DNA from 3 places in the Streptomyces sp. NPDC032745 genome. Region 2 is predicted to be linked to each of the others. Evidence: riboswitches for the same ligand, from Rfam matches in the RefSeq annotation. Region 2 holds a riboswitch; each other region holds the start of a gene.
What was found. A riboswitch is a leader RNA that binds a small molecule or an ion and turns the genes downstream of it on or off. The one in region 2 is predicted to bind cobalamin.

Region 1: it holds a riboswitch for cobalamin, as region 2 does, so the genes downstream of both, cobN (cobaltochelatase subunit CobN) here and ACZ5WG_RS24025 (CoA-acylating methylmalonate-semialdehyde dehydrogenase) in region 2, are expected to answer to the same signal.
Region 3: it holds a riboswitch for cobalamin, as region 2 does, so the genes downstream of both, metE (5-methyltetrahydropteroyltriglutamate--homocysteine S-methyltransferase) here and ACZ5WG_RS24025 (CoA-acylating methylmalonate-semialdehyde dehydrogenase) in region 2, are expected to answer to the same signal.

The regions. Positions count from the first base shown of each region.
Region 1 covers NZ_JBVING010000019.1:46,965-50,231, reverse strand. Annotated here, with positions in the region: gene cobG (precorrin-3B synthase) at 1-760, opposite strand, end outside; cobalamin riboswitch at 954-1,092, shown strand; gene cobN (cobaltochelatase subunit CobN) at 1,126-3,267, shown strand, end outside.
Region 2 covers NZ_JBVING010000009.1:185,457-188,723, reverse strand. Annotated here, with positions in the region: gene ACZ5WG_RS24030 (acyl-CoA dehydrogenase family protein) at 1-267, opposite strand, end outside; gene ACZ5WG_RS24025 (CoA-acylating methylmalonate-semialdehyde dehydrogenase) at 264-1,763, opposite strand; cobalamin riboswitch at 1,958-2,142, opposite strand; gene ACZ5WG_RS24020 (cobalamin-binding protein) at 2,191-3,105, shown strand; gene ACZ5WG_RS24015 (short-chain fatty acyl-CoA regulator family protein) at 3,115-3,267, opposite strand, start outside.
Region 3 covers NZ_JBVING010000023.1:57,482-60,748, forward strand. Annotated here, with positions in the region: gene metE (5-methyltetrahydropteroyltriglutamate--homocysteine S-methyltransferase) at 1-1,178, opposite strand, end outside; cobalamin riboswitch at 1,368-1,597, opposite strand; gene ACZ5WG_RS38210 (HAD family acid phosphatase) at 1,742-2,413, opposite strand; gene ACZ5WG_RS38215 (3-hydroxybutyrate dehydrogenase) at 2,529-3,267, opposite strand, start outside.

The sequences.
Region 1 (3,267 bases), on a different contig from region 2:
ACCCGGCTGCGGCCAAGGCGTGTTCGGCGGGCAGTTCGGCGATCCGCCAGGCCCGGGTGCCGGCTGCGCGCGCCGCGTCCAGGAAATACAGGGCGGCGGTCAGCGCGGCCCGCGGCGCGTCGGCCGAGGCGACGAGCACCGCCCGTGCGGGGCGCTGCCCAGCGGGGTCGGATCCGGCGTCCGGGGCGTCGGCGGTGCGTTCGGCCGGTGTGTCGCCCAGCAGCACCAGTGCCCGGTCGGCGCCCCGTGCCAGCACGGTCACGTCCGCGGCCAGCGAGCGAGCGTCGCCGCGGCCGTCGTCGAGGGCGAACAGGAAGCGGCCGGACAGCCCGGCAGCGGGCGCACTCGCGCACAGCAGCCGGTCCAGCTCCGCGACCCAGGGCGCCACGTCGGGCAGTCCGCGCCGGTCGAGGCCGGTGAGCGGCGAGGCGACGATGTTGCGGACCCGCTCGTGGGTGGGCGCGGGCAGCAGGCCGGCGCGGACGAGCACGGCCTGCAGTTCGCCGCCGCAGCTCGCCCCGAGTCCGCGCAGCTGCGCATTGCCGCGGGAGGTGAGGTCGATGTGCCCGTCGCCGAGCCGGTCCGCGGCATCGGCCAGCAGTGCGGCCGCGTCCGCGTCGAGCATCCCGCCGGGTACCCGGACCCGGGCCAGGAACCCGTCGTCCGCAGCATGCAGCCGCAGCGCACCGGGACATGCGTCACCGCGGTCGCGTATGACGGGTTCGTCCCGCGATGCGGCGGAAGGGGGCTGGGGCGGCATGGCGGCGAGCATACCCACGATTCCCCCGCCCCGACCTGTGGCCGTCACCACCCGCCCCCTCGGCGCAGTGATGCCGCGCGGGCGGGCTCGGCGCTCCGCGGAGCGGGGGCGCGCGGCGGGTCGCCGGCGGGGGCGGGTCCGCCGGTCGGGCGCCCGGGCGCGGGCCACCCCCACTCCCGGTCGGGGAGATCGCCACCTAAGATGACCAGCGGCGGAGCCACATGGCCCGCTGGGAGGAAGCCCGGTGCGAATCCGGCGCGGTCCCGCCACTGTGAACCCTGCAGAGCAATCCGCCGGGTGAGTCAGGAACTCCCGCTGTCCTCACTGCCCGGGGCGCGGAAACCCCGAGGAAGGCCTGCCGCCGCATGATCCTGCTGCTGTCGACGTCCGACACCGATCTGCTCAGCGCCCGCGCCGCGGACGGCCCCGTGCCGTACCGGTTCGCGAATCCCTCCCGCCTTCCCCTCGACGACCTGCCCGGGCTGCTCGACGGCGTCGACCTGGTCGTCGTACGCCTCCTCGGCGGTCTGCGCGCCTGGCAGGACGGCCTCGACCTGCTGCTGGCGCCGGACCAGACCCGCCCGGTGGTCGTCCTCACCGGCGAACAGGCCCCGGACGCCCAGCTGATGGAGGCCTCCACGGTCCCGATCGGCATCGCGGCCGAGGCACACGGCTACCTCGCCCACGGCGGCCCCGCCAACCTGGACCAGCTGGCCCGGTTCCTCTCCGACACCGTGCTGCTCACCGGCCACGGCTTCGAGCCGCCCGCCGCCGCACCGACCTGGGGCCCGCTGGAGCGCACACCGGGGACCACCGGGGGTCCGCGGATCGCCGTGCTGTACTACCGCGCCCACCAGATGAGCGGCAACACCGCCTTCGTGCACGCCCTGTGCGATGCGATCGAGGCCCAGGACGCCCAGGCGCTCCCCCTGTACGTGTCCTCCCTGCGCACCCCGGAGCCGGACCTGATCGCCGCGCTGGAGTCGGCGGACGCGGTCGTCACCACCGTCCTCGCGGCCGGCGGCACCAAGCCCGCCACCGCTTCGGCGGGCGGCGACGACGAGTCGTGGGACGCGGGCGCGCTGGCCGCGCTCGGCGTCCCGATCCTGCAGGCCCTGTGCCTGACCGGCTCGCGCAGCGCCTGGGAGGAGAACGACGAGGGCCTGTCCCCCCTCGACGCCGCGACGCAGGTCGCCGTGCCCGAGTTCGACGGCCGCCTGATCACCGTCCCGTTCTCCTTCAAGGAGCTCGACGAGGACGGCCTGCCCGCGTACGTGGCCGACCCCGAGCGCGCCGCCCGCGTCGCCGGCATCGCCGTCCGCCACGCCCGCCTGCGGCACATCGAGCGCCGCGACAAGAGGATCGCGCTCGTCCTCTCCGCGTACCCCACCAAGCACTCCCGCATCGGCAACGCGGTCGGCCTCGACACCCCGGCCAGCGCCGTGGAGCTGCTGCGCACCCTCATCGCGGGCGGCTACGACTTCGGCCCCGTCGAGGAGGTCCCGGGCCTGGTCTCCGGCGACGGCGACGAGCTGATCCGCGCCCTGATCGAGGCCGGCGGCCACGACCAGGACTGGCTGACCGAGGAGCAGCTGGCCCGCAACCCGGTCCGGATCCCGGCCGCCGACTACAAGCGGTGGTTCGCCGAGCTCCCCGCCGAGCTGCGCGAAAGCGTCGAGGAGCACTGGGGCGAGGCCCCGGGCAACATGTTCGTGGACCGCTCGGCCAACCCGGAGGGCGACATCGTCCTCGCGGCGCTGCGCCGCGGCAACCTGCTCATCCTGATCCAGCCGCCGCGCGGCTTCGGCGAGAACCCGATCGCGATCTACCACGACCCGGACCTGCCGCCCTCGCACCACTACCTGGCCGCGTACCGGTGGATCCAGGCCCGCGCCGAGGACGGCGGTTTCGGCGCCGACGCGATGATCCACCTCGGCAAGCACGGCAACCTGGAGTGGCTGCCGGGCAAGAACGCCGGCCTGTCGGCGGCCTGCGCACCCGACGCCGCGCTCGGCGACCTGCCTCTCATCTACCCCTTCCTGGTGAACGACCCGGGCGAGGGCACCCAGGCCAAGCGCCGCGTGCACGCCACCCTGGTCGACCACCTGGTGCCGCCGATGGCGCGCGCGGAGTCGTACGGCGACATCGCGCGCCTGGAGCAGCACCTGGACGAGTACGCGCAGATCTCCGCGATGGACCCGGCCAAGCTGCCGGCCATCCGCGCCCAGATCTGGACCCTGATCCAGGCCGCGAAGCTCCACCACGACCTGGGTCTGGAGGAGCGCCCGGACGACGAGGGCTTCGACGACTTCCTGCTGCACGTCGACGGCTGGCTGTGCGAGGTCAAGGACGCCCAGATCCGCGACGGCCTGCACGTCCTGGGCGGCGCCCCGACCGGCGAGGCCCGGGTCAACCTGGTCCTCGCGATCCTGCGCGCCCGTCAGATCTGGGGCGGCACCACGGCCCTGCCCGGCCTGCGCGAGGCGCTCGGCCTGGACGAGTCCGCA
Region 2 (3,267 bases):
GTATCCGGCGATGGACGGGCAGCCGGTGGCCAGCGTCTCGAAGACCAGGACGCCGTCGGCGCGGGACAGGCCCGAACCGCCGTGCTCCTCACGGACGTACACGCCGGCAAGGCCGAGTGAGGCGGCCCTTTGGATGACGTCGACGGGGAAGTGCTTGTCCTGGTCCCAGGCCACGGCGTGCGGGGCGAGCTGCTCCTGGGCGAAGTCGAGGGTGACCTCGGCGAGCGCGAGCTGGTCCTCGGTGAGGGTGGTGGTCACGGCGCTCATCCCATCGTCGGGATGGTGAAGCTCGCGCCTTCCTTGGCCCCGGAGGGCCAGCGCGAGGTGACGGTCTTGGTACGGGTGTAGAAGCGGATCGAGTCGGGGCCGTGCTGGTTCAGGTCGCCGAAGCCGGACCGCTTCCAGCCGCCGAAGGTGTGGTACGCCACGGGTACGGGGATCGGCACGTTGACGCCGACCATGCCGGCGCCCACCCGGCGGGTGAAGTCGCGTGCCGTGTCGCCGTCCCGGGTGAAGATCGCGACGCCGTTGCCGTACGGATGCTCGGTGGGCAGGCGCAGGGCCTCCTCGTAGTCGGCGGCCCGTACGACGGACAGCACCGGGCCGAAGATCTCCTCGCGGTAGATCCGCATCTGCGGGGTCACGCGGTCGAAGAGGGTGGCTCCGGCGAAGAAGCCGCCCTCGTGTCCGGGGAGGGTGAACCCGCGTCCGTCGACGACGAGTTCGGCGCCCTCGGTGGCTCCGATGTCGACGTAGCGGTTCACCCGGTCGAGGGCGTCGCGGCTGACCAGCGGCCCGAAGTCGGCCTCGGGGTCGTCGGAGCGGCCCACGCGCAGGGTGGCGATCCGCTCCTTCAACTTGGCCACCAGCGCGTTCGCGGTCTCCTCCCCGACGGGGACGGCGACGGCGATGGCCATGCAGCGCTCGCCCGCGGAGCCGTAGCCGGCGCCGATGAGGGCCTCCACCGCCTGGTCGAGATCGGCGTCCGGCATCACGATCATGTGGTTCTTGGCGCCGCCGAAGCACTGGGCGCGCTTGCCGTGGGCGGCGGCGGTGGCGTAGATGTGCGCGGCGATCGGGGTGGATCCGACGAAGCCGAGGGCCTGTACGCGCGGGTCTTCGAGGAGGGTGTCGACGGCTTCCTTGCCCCCGTTGACCACATTGAGCACGCCCGGCGGCAGGCCGGCCTCGAGGAACAGCTCGGCGAGGCGCAGCGGAACCGACGGGTCACGCTCGGACGGCTTGAGGATGAAGGAATTGCCGCAGGCCAGGGCGGGTGCGGCCTGCCAGAGCGGAATCATCGCGGGGAAGTTGAACGGGGTGATGCCCGCGACCACGCCCAGCGGTGAGCGCAGCGAGTGCACGTCGATGCCGGTGCCGGCGTTGTCGGTGAACTCGCCCTTGAGGAGGTGCGGGATACCGGCGGCGAACTCGACCACCTCCAGTCCTCGCTGCAGATCACCGTGGGCGTCGGCGACGGTCTTGCCGTGCTCGGCCGACAACATCCGGGCCAGGTTCTCCCGCTCGCCCTCGACGAGCTGGAGGAAACGCAGCAGGACCCGAGCACGACGCTGGGGATTCCACTGGCCCCAATCGTCCTGCGCTTCTTCCGCGTTGGCGATCGCCGCCTCGGTGTCAGCCCGGCCGGCCAGCGGCACGCGCGCCTGGACGGTGCCGGTGTTCGGGTCGTACACGTCGGCGAAGAGCCCGGACGTGCCGGTGGTGTGCTTTCCGCCGATGAAATGGGTGAGTTCACGGACCATGGATGCCTGCTCTCGTCAGGTTGGATCCGGGGATGGCACGGCAGACCGGCGGACGACACCCCGGATGGGGGTGCACCGCTACGGAAAACCGTGAGAACTACGAGCGCACAGAAGGGGTGTGCGTGCGCTCCGCCGGATCACCAGGGTCGTGGGTACAAACCGGTGCCATGCGTGTCTGCTCCATCCTCGTGGACAACACGGAACAACCCGCGGCCGGTATCCTGACTCCCGGATCCCCGCGCGCCGCCCGCCTTCCCGACAGACCTCGTCAGTGGCGTGTGGATGGCAGCACACTCCCCGGTCACAGTGGCGGGACCGTGCCGGTTTTGCACCGGCTTCCCTGCACCGCGGACCTTGTGCCACGAACATATAGTTGGACGTCCTAGTAAGTCCAGACCCGCCACTCGAGTGCGCCTACAGTCGGAGCATGCGCATCGTCTCCCTGCTCCCGGCGGCCACCGACATCGTGGCGGACCTCGGACTCGCCGCCGACCTGGTCGGACGCACCCACGAATGCGACTGGCCGCCCGCCGCGGTGGCCTCCGTACCCGTCGTCACCCGCGCCGAATTCGACGCGGACGCACTCGGCAGCCGGGAGATCTCCCAGGCCGTCGGCGGGTCCGCACACTCCGGCTCCTCGCTCTACACCCTGGACACCGAAGCCCTCGCCGCGCTCGCACCGGAAGTCCTGCTCACCCAGGACCTCTGCAAGGTCTGCGCCGTCTCCTACCAGGGCGTCACCCGGGCGGTGCGCGTCATGGACGCCGGACCCCGGGTCCTGAGCCTGGAACCGAAGACCCTCGACGACGTGCTGGACTGCCTGGTCACCGTGGGCGACCTGCTCGGGGTACGTGAGCGGGCCGAGCGGCGCCGTGCCGAGCTGCGGGGCCGGCTCGCCGAGGTGCGGCGCCGTACGGAGGGCCGGCCGCGGCCCCGGGTGGTGGCCGTCGAGTGGCTCGACCCGCTGTGGCCCGCCGGACACTGGGTACCCGAACAGATCACCGCGGCGGGCGGTGAGCCGCTGCTGGCCGAGCCGGGTGAGCACACCAAGCCGATGACGTGGGAAGCGGTACGCGAGGCGCGCCCGGACGTGGTCCTCGTCCTGCCCTGCGGCTTCCCGCCCGAGCGGACCCTGACGGAGCTTGACCTGCTCACCTCGCTGCCCGGCTGGGACGAGCTGCCCGCCGTGCGGGCGGGGGAGGTGTGGGTCTTGGACGGGCCCGCGTACTTCAACCGGCCGGGCCCCCGCGTGGTCCGCGGCGCCGAGGTACTCGCCCACGTCCTCCACGGAGTGCGGGCGGGGGACCCGGTGACCGAGGCGGAGGCGCGCCGACTGGGCTGAGCCCGGTGATCACCCCCGGTCGTCGGCGACCGGGTAGGGGATGAAGGTGCTGCTGTTCTCGTCAACCGCGAGCGGGCGGCCGAGGGGTGGAACCGCGCGCTGGGGGCAGTCGAGGCGTTCGCAGAGGCGGCAGCCCATGCCGATGGGGGTGGCGGCCGCAGC
Region 3 (3,267 bases), on a different contig from region 2:
AGGTCGGCGCGGTTGGCGGCGAGTTCGGCCGTGATCGCGGCGGGTCCCTGGCCGAGACCGCGGGCGAGGGTGGCGATCTCGGCGGTCTTCTGCCGGGCGAAGGCCAGCCAGCGGCGGATCTGCAGGTCGATGTCACGCTCGACGCCGGCGTCCAGCGGGACGTGCAGCAGCGAGCAGGACGCCGCGACGTCGACCCGGCCGGCGAGGCCGAGCAGGGTGCCCAGGGTGGTCAGCGACTTCTGGAGGTCGTTGATCCAGATGTTGCGGCCGTCGACCACGCCGGCGACGAGGCGCTTGCCCGGCAGCCCGCCCACCGCGGCGAGGTCCGCCAGGTTCGCGGCTGCGGCTCCGGTGAAGTCGAGCGCGAGGCCTTCGACGGGGGCCTTGGCGAGGACGGGCAGGGCCTCGCCCAGCCGGTCGAAGTACGAGGCGACGAGCAGCTTCGGGCGCTGCGTCAGGGCGCCGAGCTCCCGGTAGGTGCGGGTGGCGACGTTCAGTTCGGCGGGGGTGCGGTCCTGGACCAGGGCGGGCTCGTCGAGCTGCACCCACTCGGCGCCGGCCGCGCGCAGCTCGGCCAGCACCTGGGCGTACACGGGCAGCAGCCGGTCCAGCAGGGTGAGCGGCACGAAGTCGTCCGCGACGCCGGGGGCGGGCTTGGCCAGCAGCAGGTAGGTGACCGGTCCCAGCAGGACGGGCCGGGCGCGGTGCCCGAGCGCAAGGGCCTCGCGCAGTTCCGCCACCTGCTTGGCGGGGTCGGCGGTGAAGACGGTGTCCGGCCCCAACTCCGGGACGAGGAAGTGGTAGTTGGTGTCGAACCACTTGGTCATCTCCAGCGGAGCCACGTCCTGCGTGCCGCGGGCCATCGCGAAGTACCCGTCCAGAGGGTCGGCCTCGACGGCGGCGCGGTGGCGGGCGGGGACGGCGCCGACCATGACACTGGTGTCCAGTACGTGGTCGTAGAACGAGAAGTCGCCGGTCGGGACCTCGTGGATACCGGCATCGGACAGCTGCCGCCAGGCGCTCCGGCGCAGTTCGCGGGCGGTTTCCCGGAGGGCGTCGGCGCCGACGCGGCCGTTCCAGTAGCCCTCGACGGCCTTCTTCAGTTCCCGGTTCGGCCCCTGGCGGGGATATCCGTACACGGTGGCCCGTACGGCCGTGGCAGCGGACTCGGTTGTCACGTGACTCTCCTTCGCGAGCATGCGTGTGCGCGTCTTGCGACGGATCCCGGGAACGGAACCGGGGCGAAGGGGTGACGAACCGGACGGACTGCCGTTGTCGCCGCGTACACCGAGGTACGCGCGGTCAGTATCCGCCTGCTGTGCACGCCGACCCGCCCACGAGGTCACCGGGATCACCGCACGCGAACGGTCGCGTGCGGGCAACGGGCAGGTCTTCGGACTCGCGGGCACGTCTCGTCGTACGGAACGCCGTACGAGACTCCTACTGGCCGTCGCTTCCCAGACCCGGCCGGGCCCAGTGCGTATGACGGCGGTCGTTCCCGCTCACCGCTGCGGGGCAGTCCCGGATTCCCACCGGGTTCCCTCTTGCGACGCATCCCGCCTGGCTGACGGGGCGAACCAGCTGCGGAGTCAGCCTAAGGGCAGCCGCAGGGCGGCGGACAGGTGTGATCACCATGCGGACATCCGAATGAGACGCCCCGCCGCTGCGATGCGCCGCTGCCGGCCGCCTCCGTACGCAGGCGGCCGGCAGCGGGGGCTGCGGCGGCGGGGCCGAAAGGCGACTAGGAGAGCTTGCCGTCGTAGTCCGGGAGCTTGAAGGTGCGCTCTGCGTGGCCGCCGACCAGATCGCTGTTGTTGTTGCCGATGTTGGCGATGATCGTGTAGCCGCGGGCCTCGATCTCGGCGCGCTTGGCCGTCTTGTAGGCGCTCACCTCGCCGAAGAGGTCGGGCAGGTCCCGGACGTAAAGGTCCGAGACGGGGTAGCCGACCGCCTTGAGGTTGTGCTCGGTGAGGGAGTGGATGATCCCCGGGCGGGCGGTGACGAAGATGATGGCGACACCGTGCTCGTCGGCGTACCGGGTCAGCTCTCGGACCTCGGAGATCGCCGGGGTCGGGAAGGTCCAGAACCAGTGGAAGTCCGTCTCCAGCGAGGAGTTGTCGATGTCGAGGACGATCGCGGGCTTCTCGCCGGCGGGGGACTGGGCGATGCGCTGCTCGACGTACGGGCGGGCCGTGGCCATGACGGCGGCGACGTCGCGCTTCCACTTGCCGTAATCGATTCCGCGGATGAGCGCGTTGCCGCCGGGCGCGGAGGCCGTCGCCGCGGCCGGGGCCGGGACGGGGGCCGGGGCGGCCTGGGCGGAGGCGGCGGGGGCCAGCATCAGGACGGCGGTGGCTGCGGCCGTGCCGGTGGCGGTTCCGAGCGTGCGGATGCGGGCGCGGGTGCTGCGCATGTGGGGGCGCTCCTCATGGGCTTCATTGGCTGAAATGACATGTACGGGGCCAGAATCCGCATGGTGCTCCTCCTTGTCTACTGACCGGTAGTTAATTTTTGGTGGACGTCCCGCTTCACGTCGCGGTCCAGCCTCCGTCGAGGGCGAGGGAGGTTCCGGTGAGGTAGCCGGAATGGGGCCCGCAGAGCCACAGCGCGGCCGCGGCGACCTCCTCGGGCTCGATCAGCCGCTTGAGCGCGGACCGGGTGAGCAGCACCTCGGACAGCACGTCGCCGGGGCCGATGCCGTGCGCGGCGGCCTGCTGCTCGATCTGGGCCTCGACCAGGGGTGTGCGCACGTAGCCGGGGCTGATGCAGTTGCTGGTCACGCCGTACGGGGCGCTCTCGAGCGCGGTGACCTTGTTGAGCCCCTCCAGGCCGTGCTTGGCGGCGACGTAGGCGGACTTGTAGGCGCTGGCGCGCAGCCCGTGGACGCTGGAGATGTTGACCACGCGGCCCCAGCCGGCCGCGTACATGTGCGGCAGCACGTGGCGTAGCAGCAGGAACGGCGCGGTGACCATCACCGCCTGGATCCGGGCGAAGCGCTCGGCCGGGAAGTCCGTGATGGGGGCGACGTGTTGCAGACCGGCGCTGTTGACCAGGATGTCCACGGCGGTGGGGAGCCCCTCGACCGCGGCCGGGTCGGTGAGGTCGACCACGTGCGCCTGCCCGTCGACCAGTGCGGCGACGCTCCGTGCCGACTCCTCGCCGATGTCGACCACGTGCACGGTGGCGCCCGCCTCGGCCAGGGCGATCGCGCAGGCCCGGCCGATGCCGCTGCCGCCGCCGGTCACCAGCGCGACGCGCTCCCGCAGG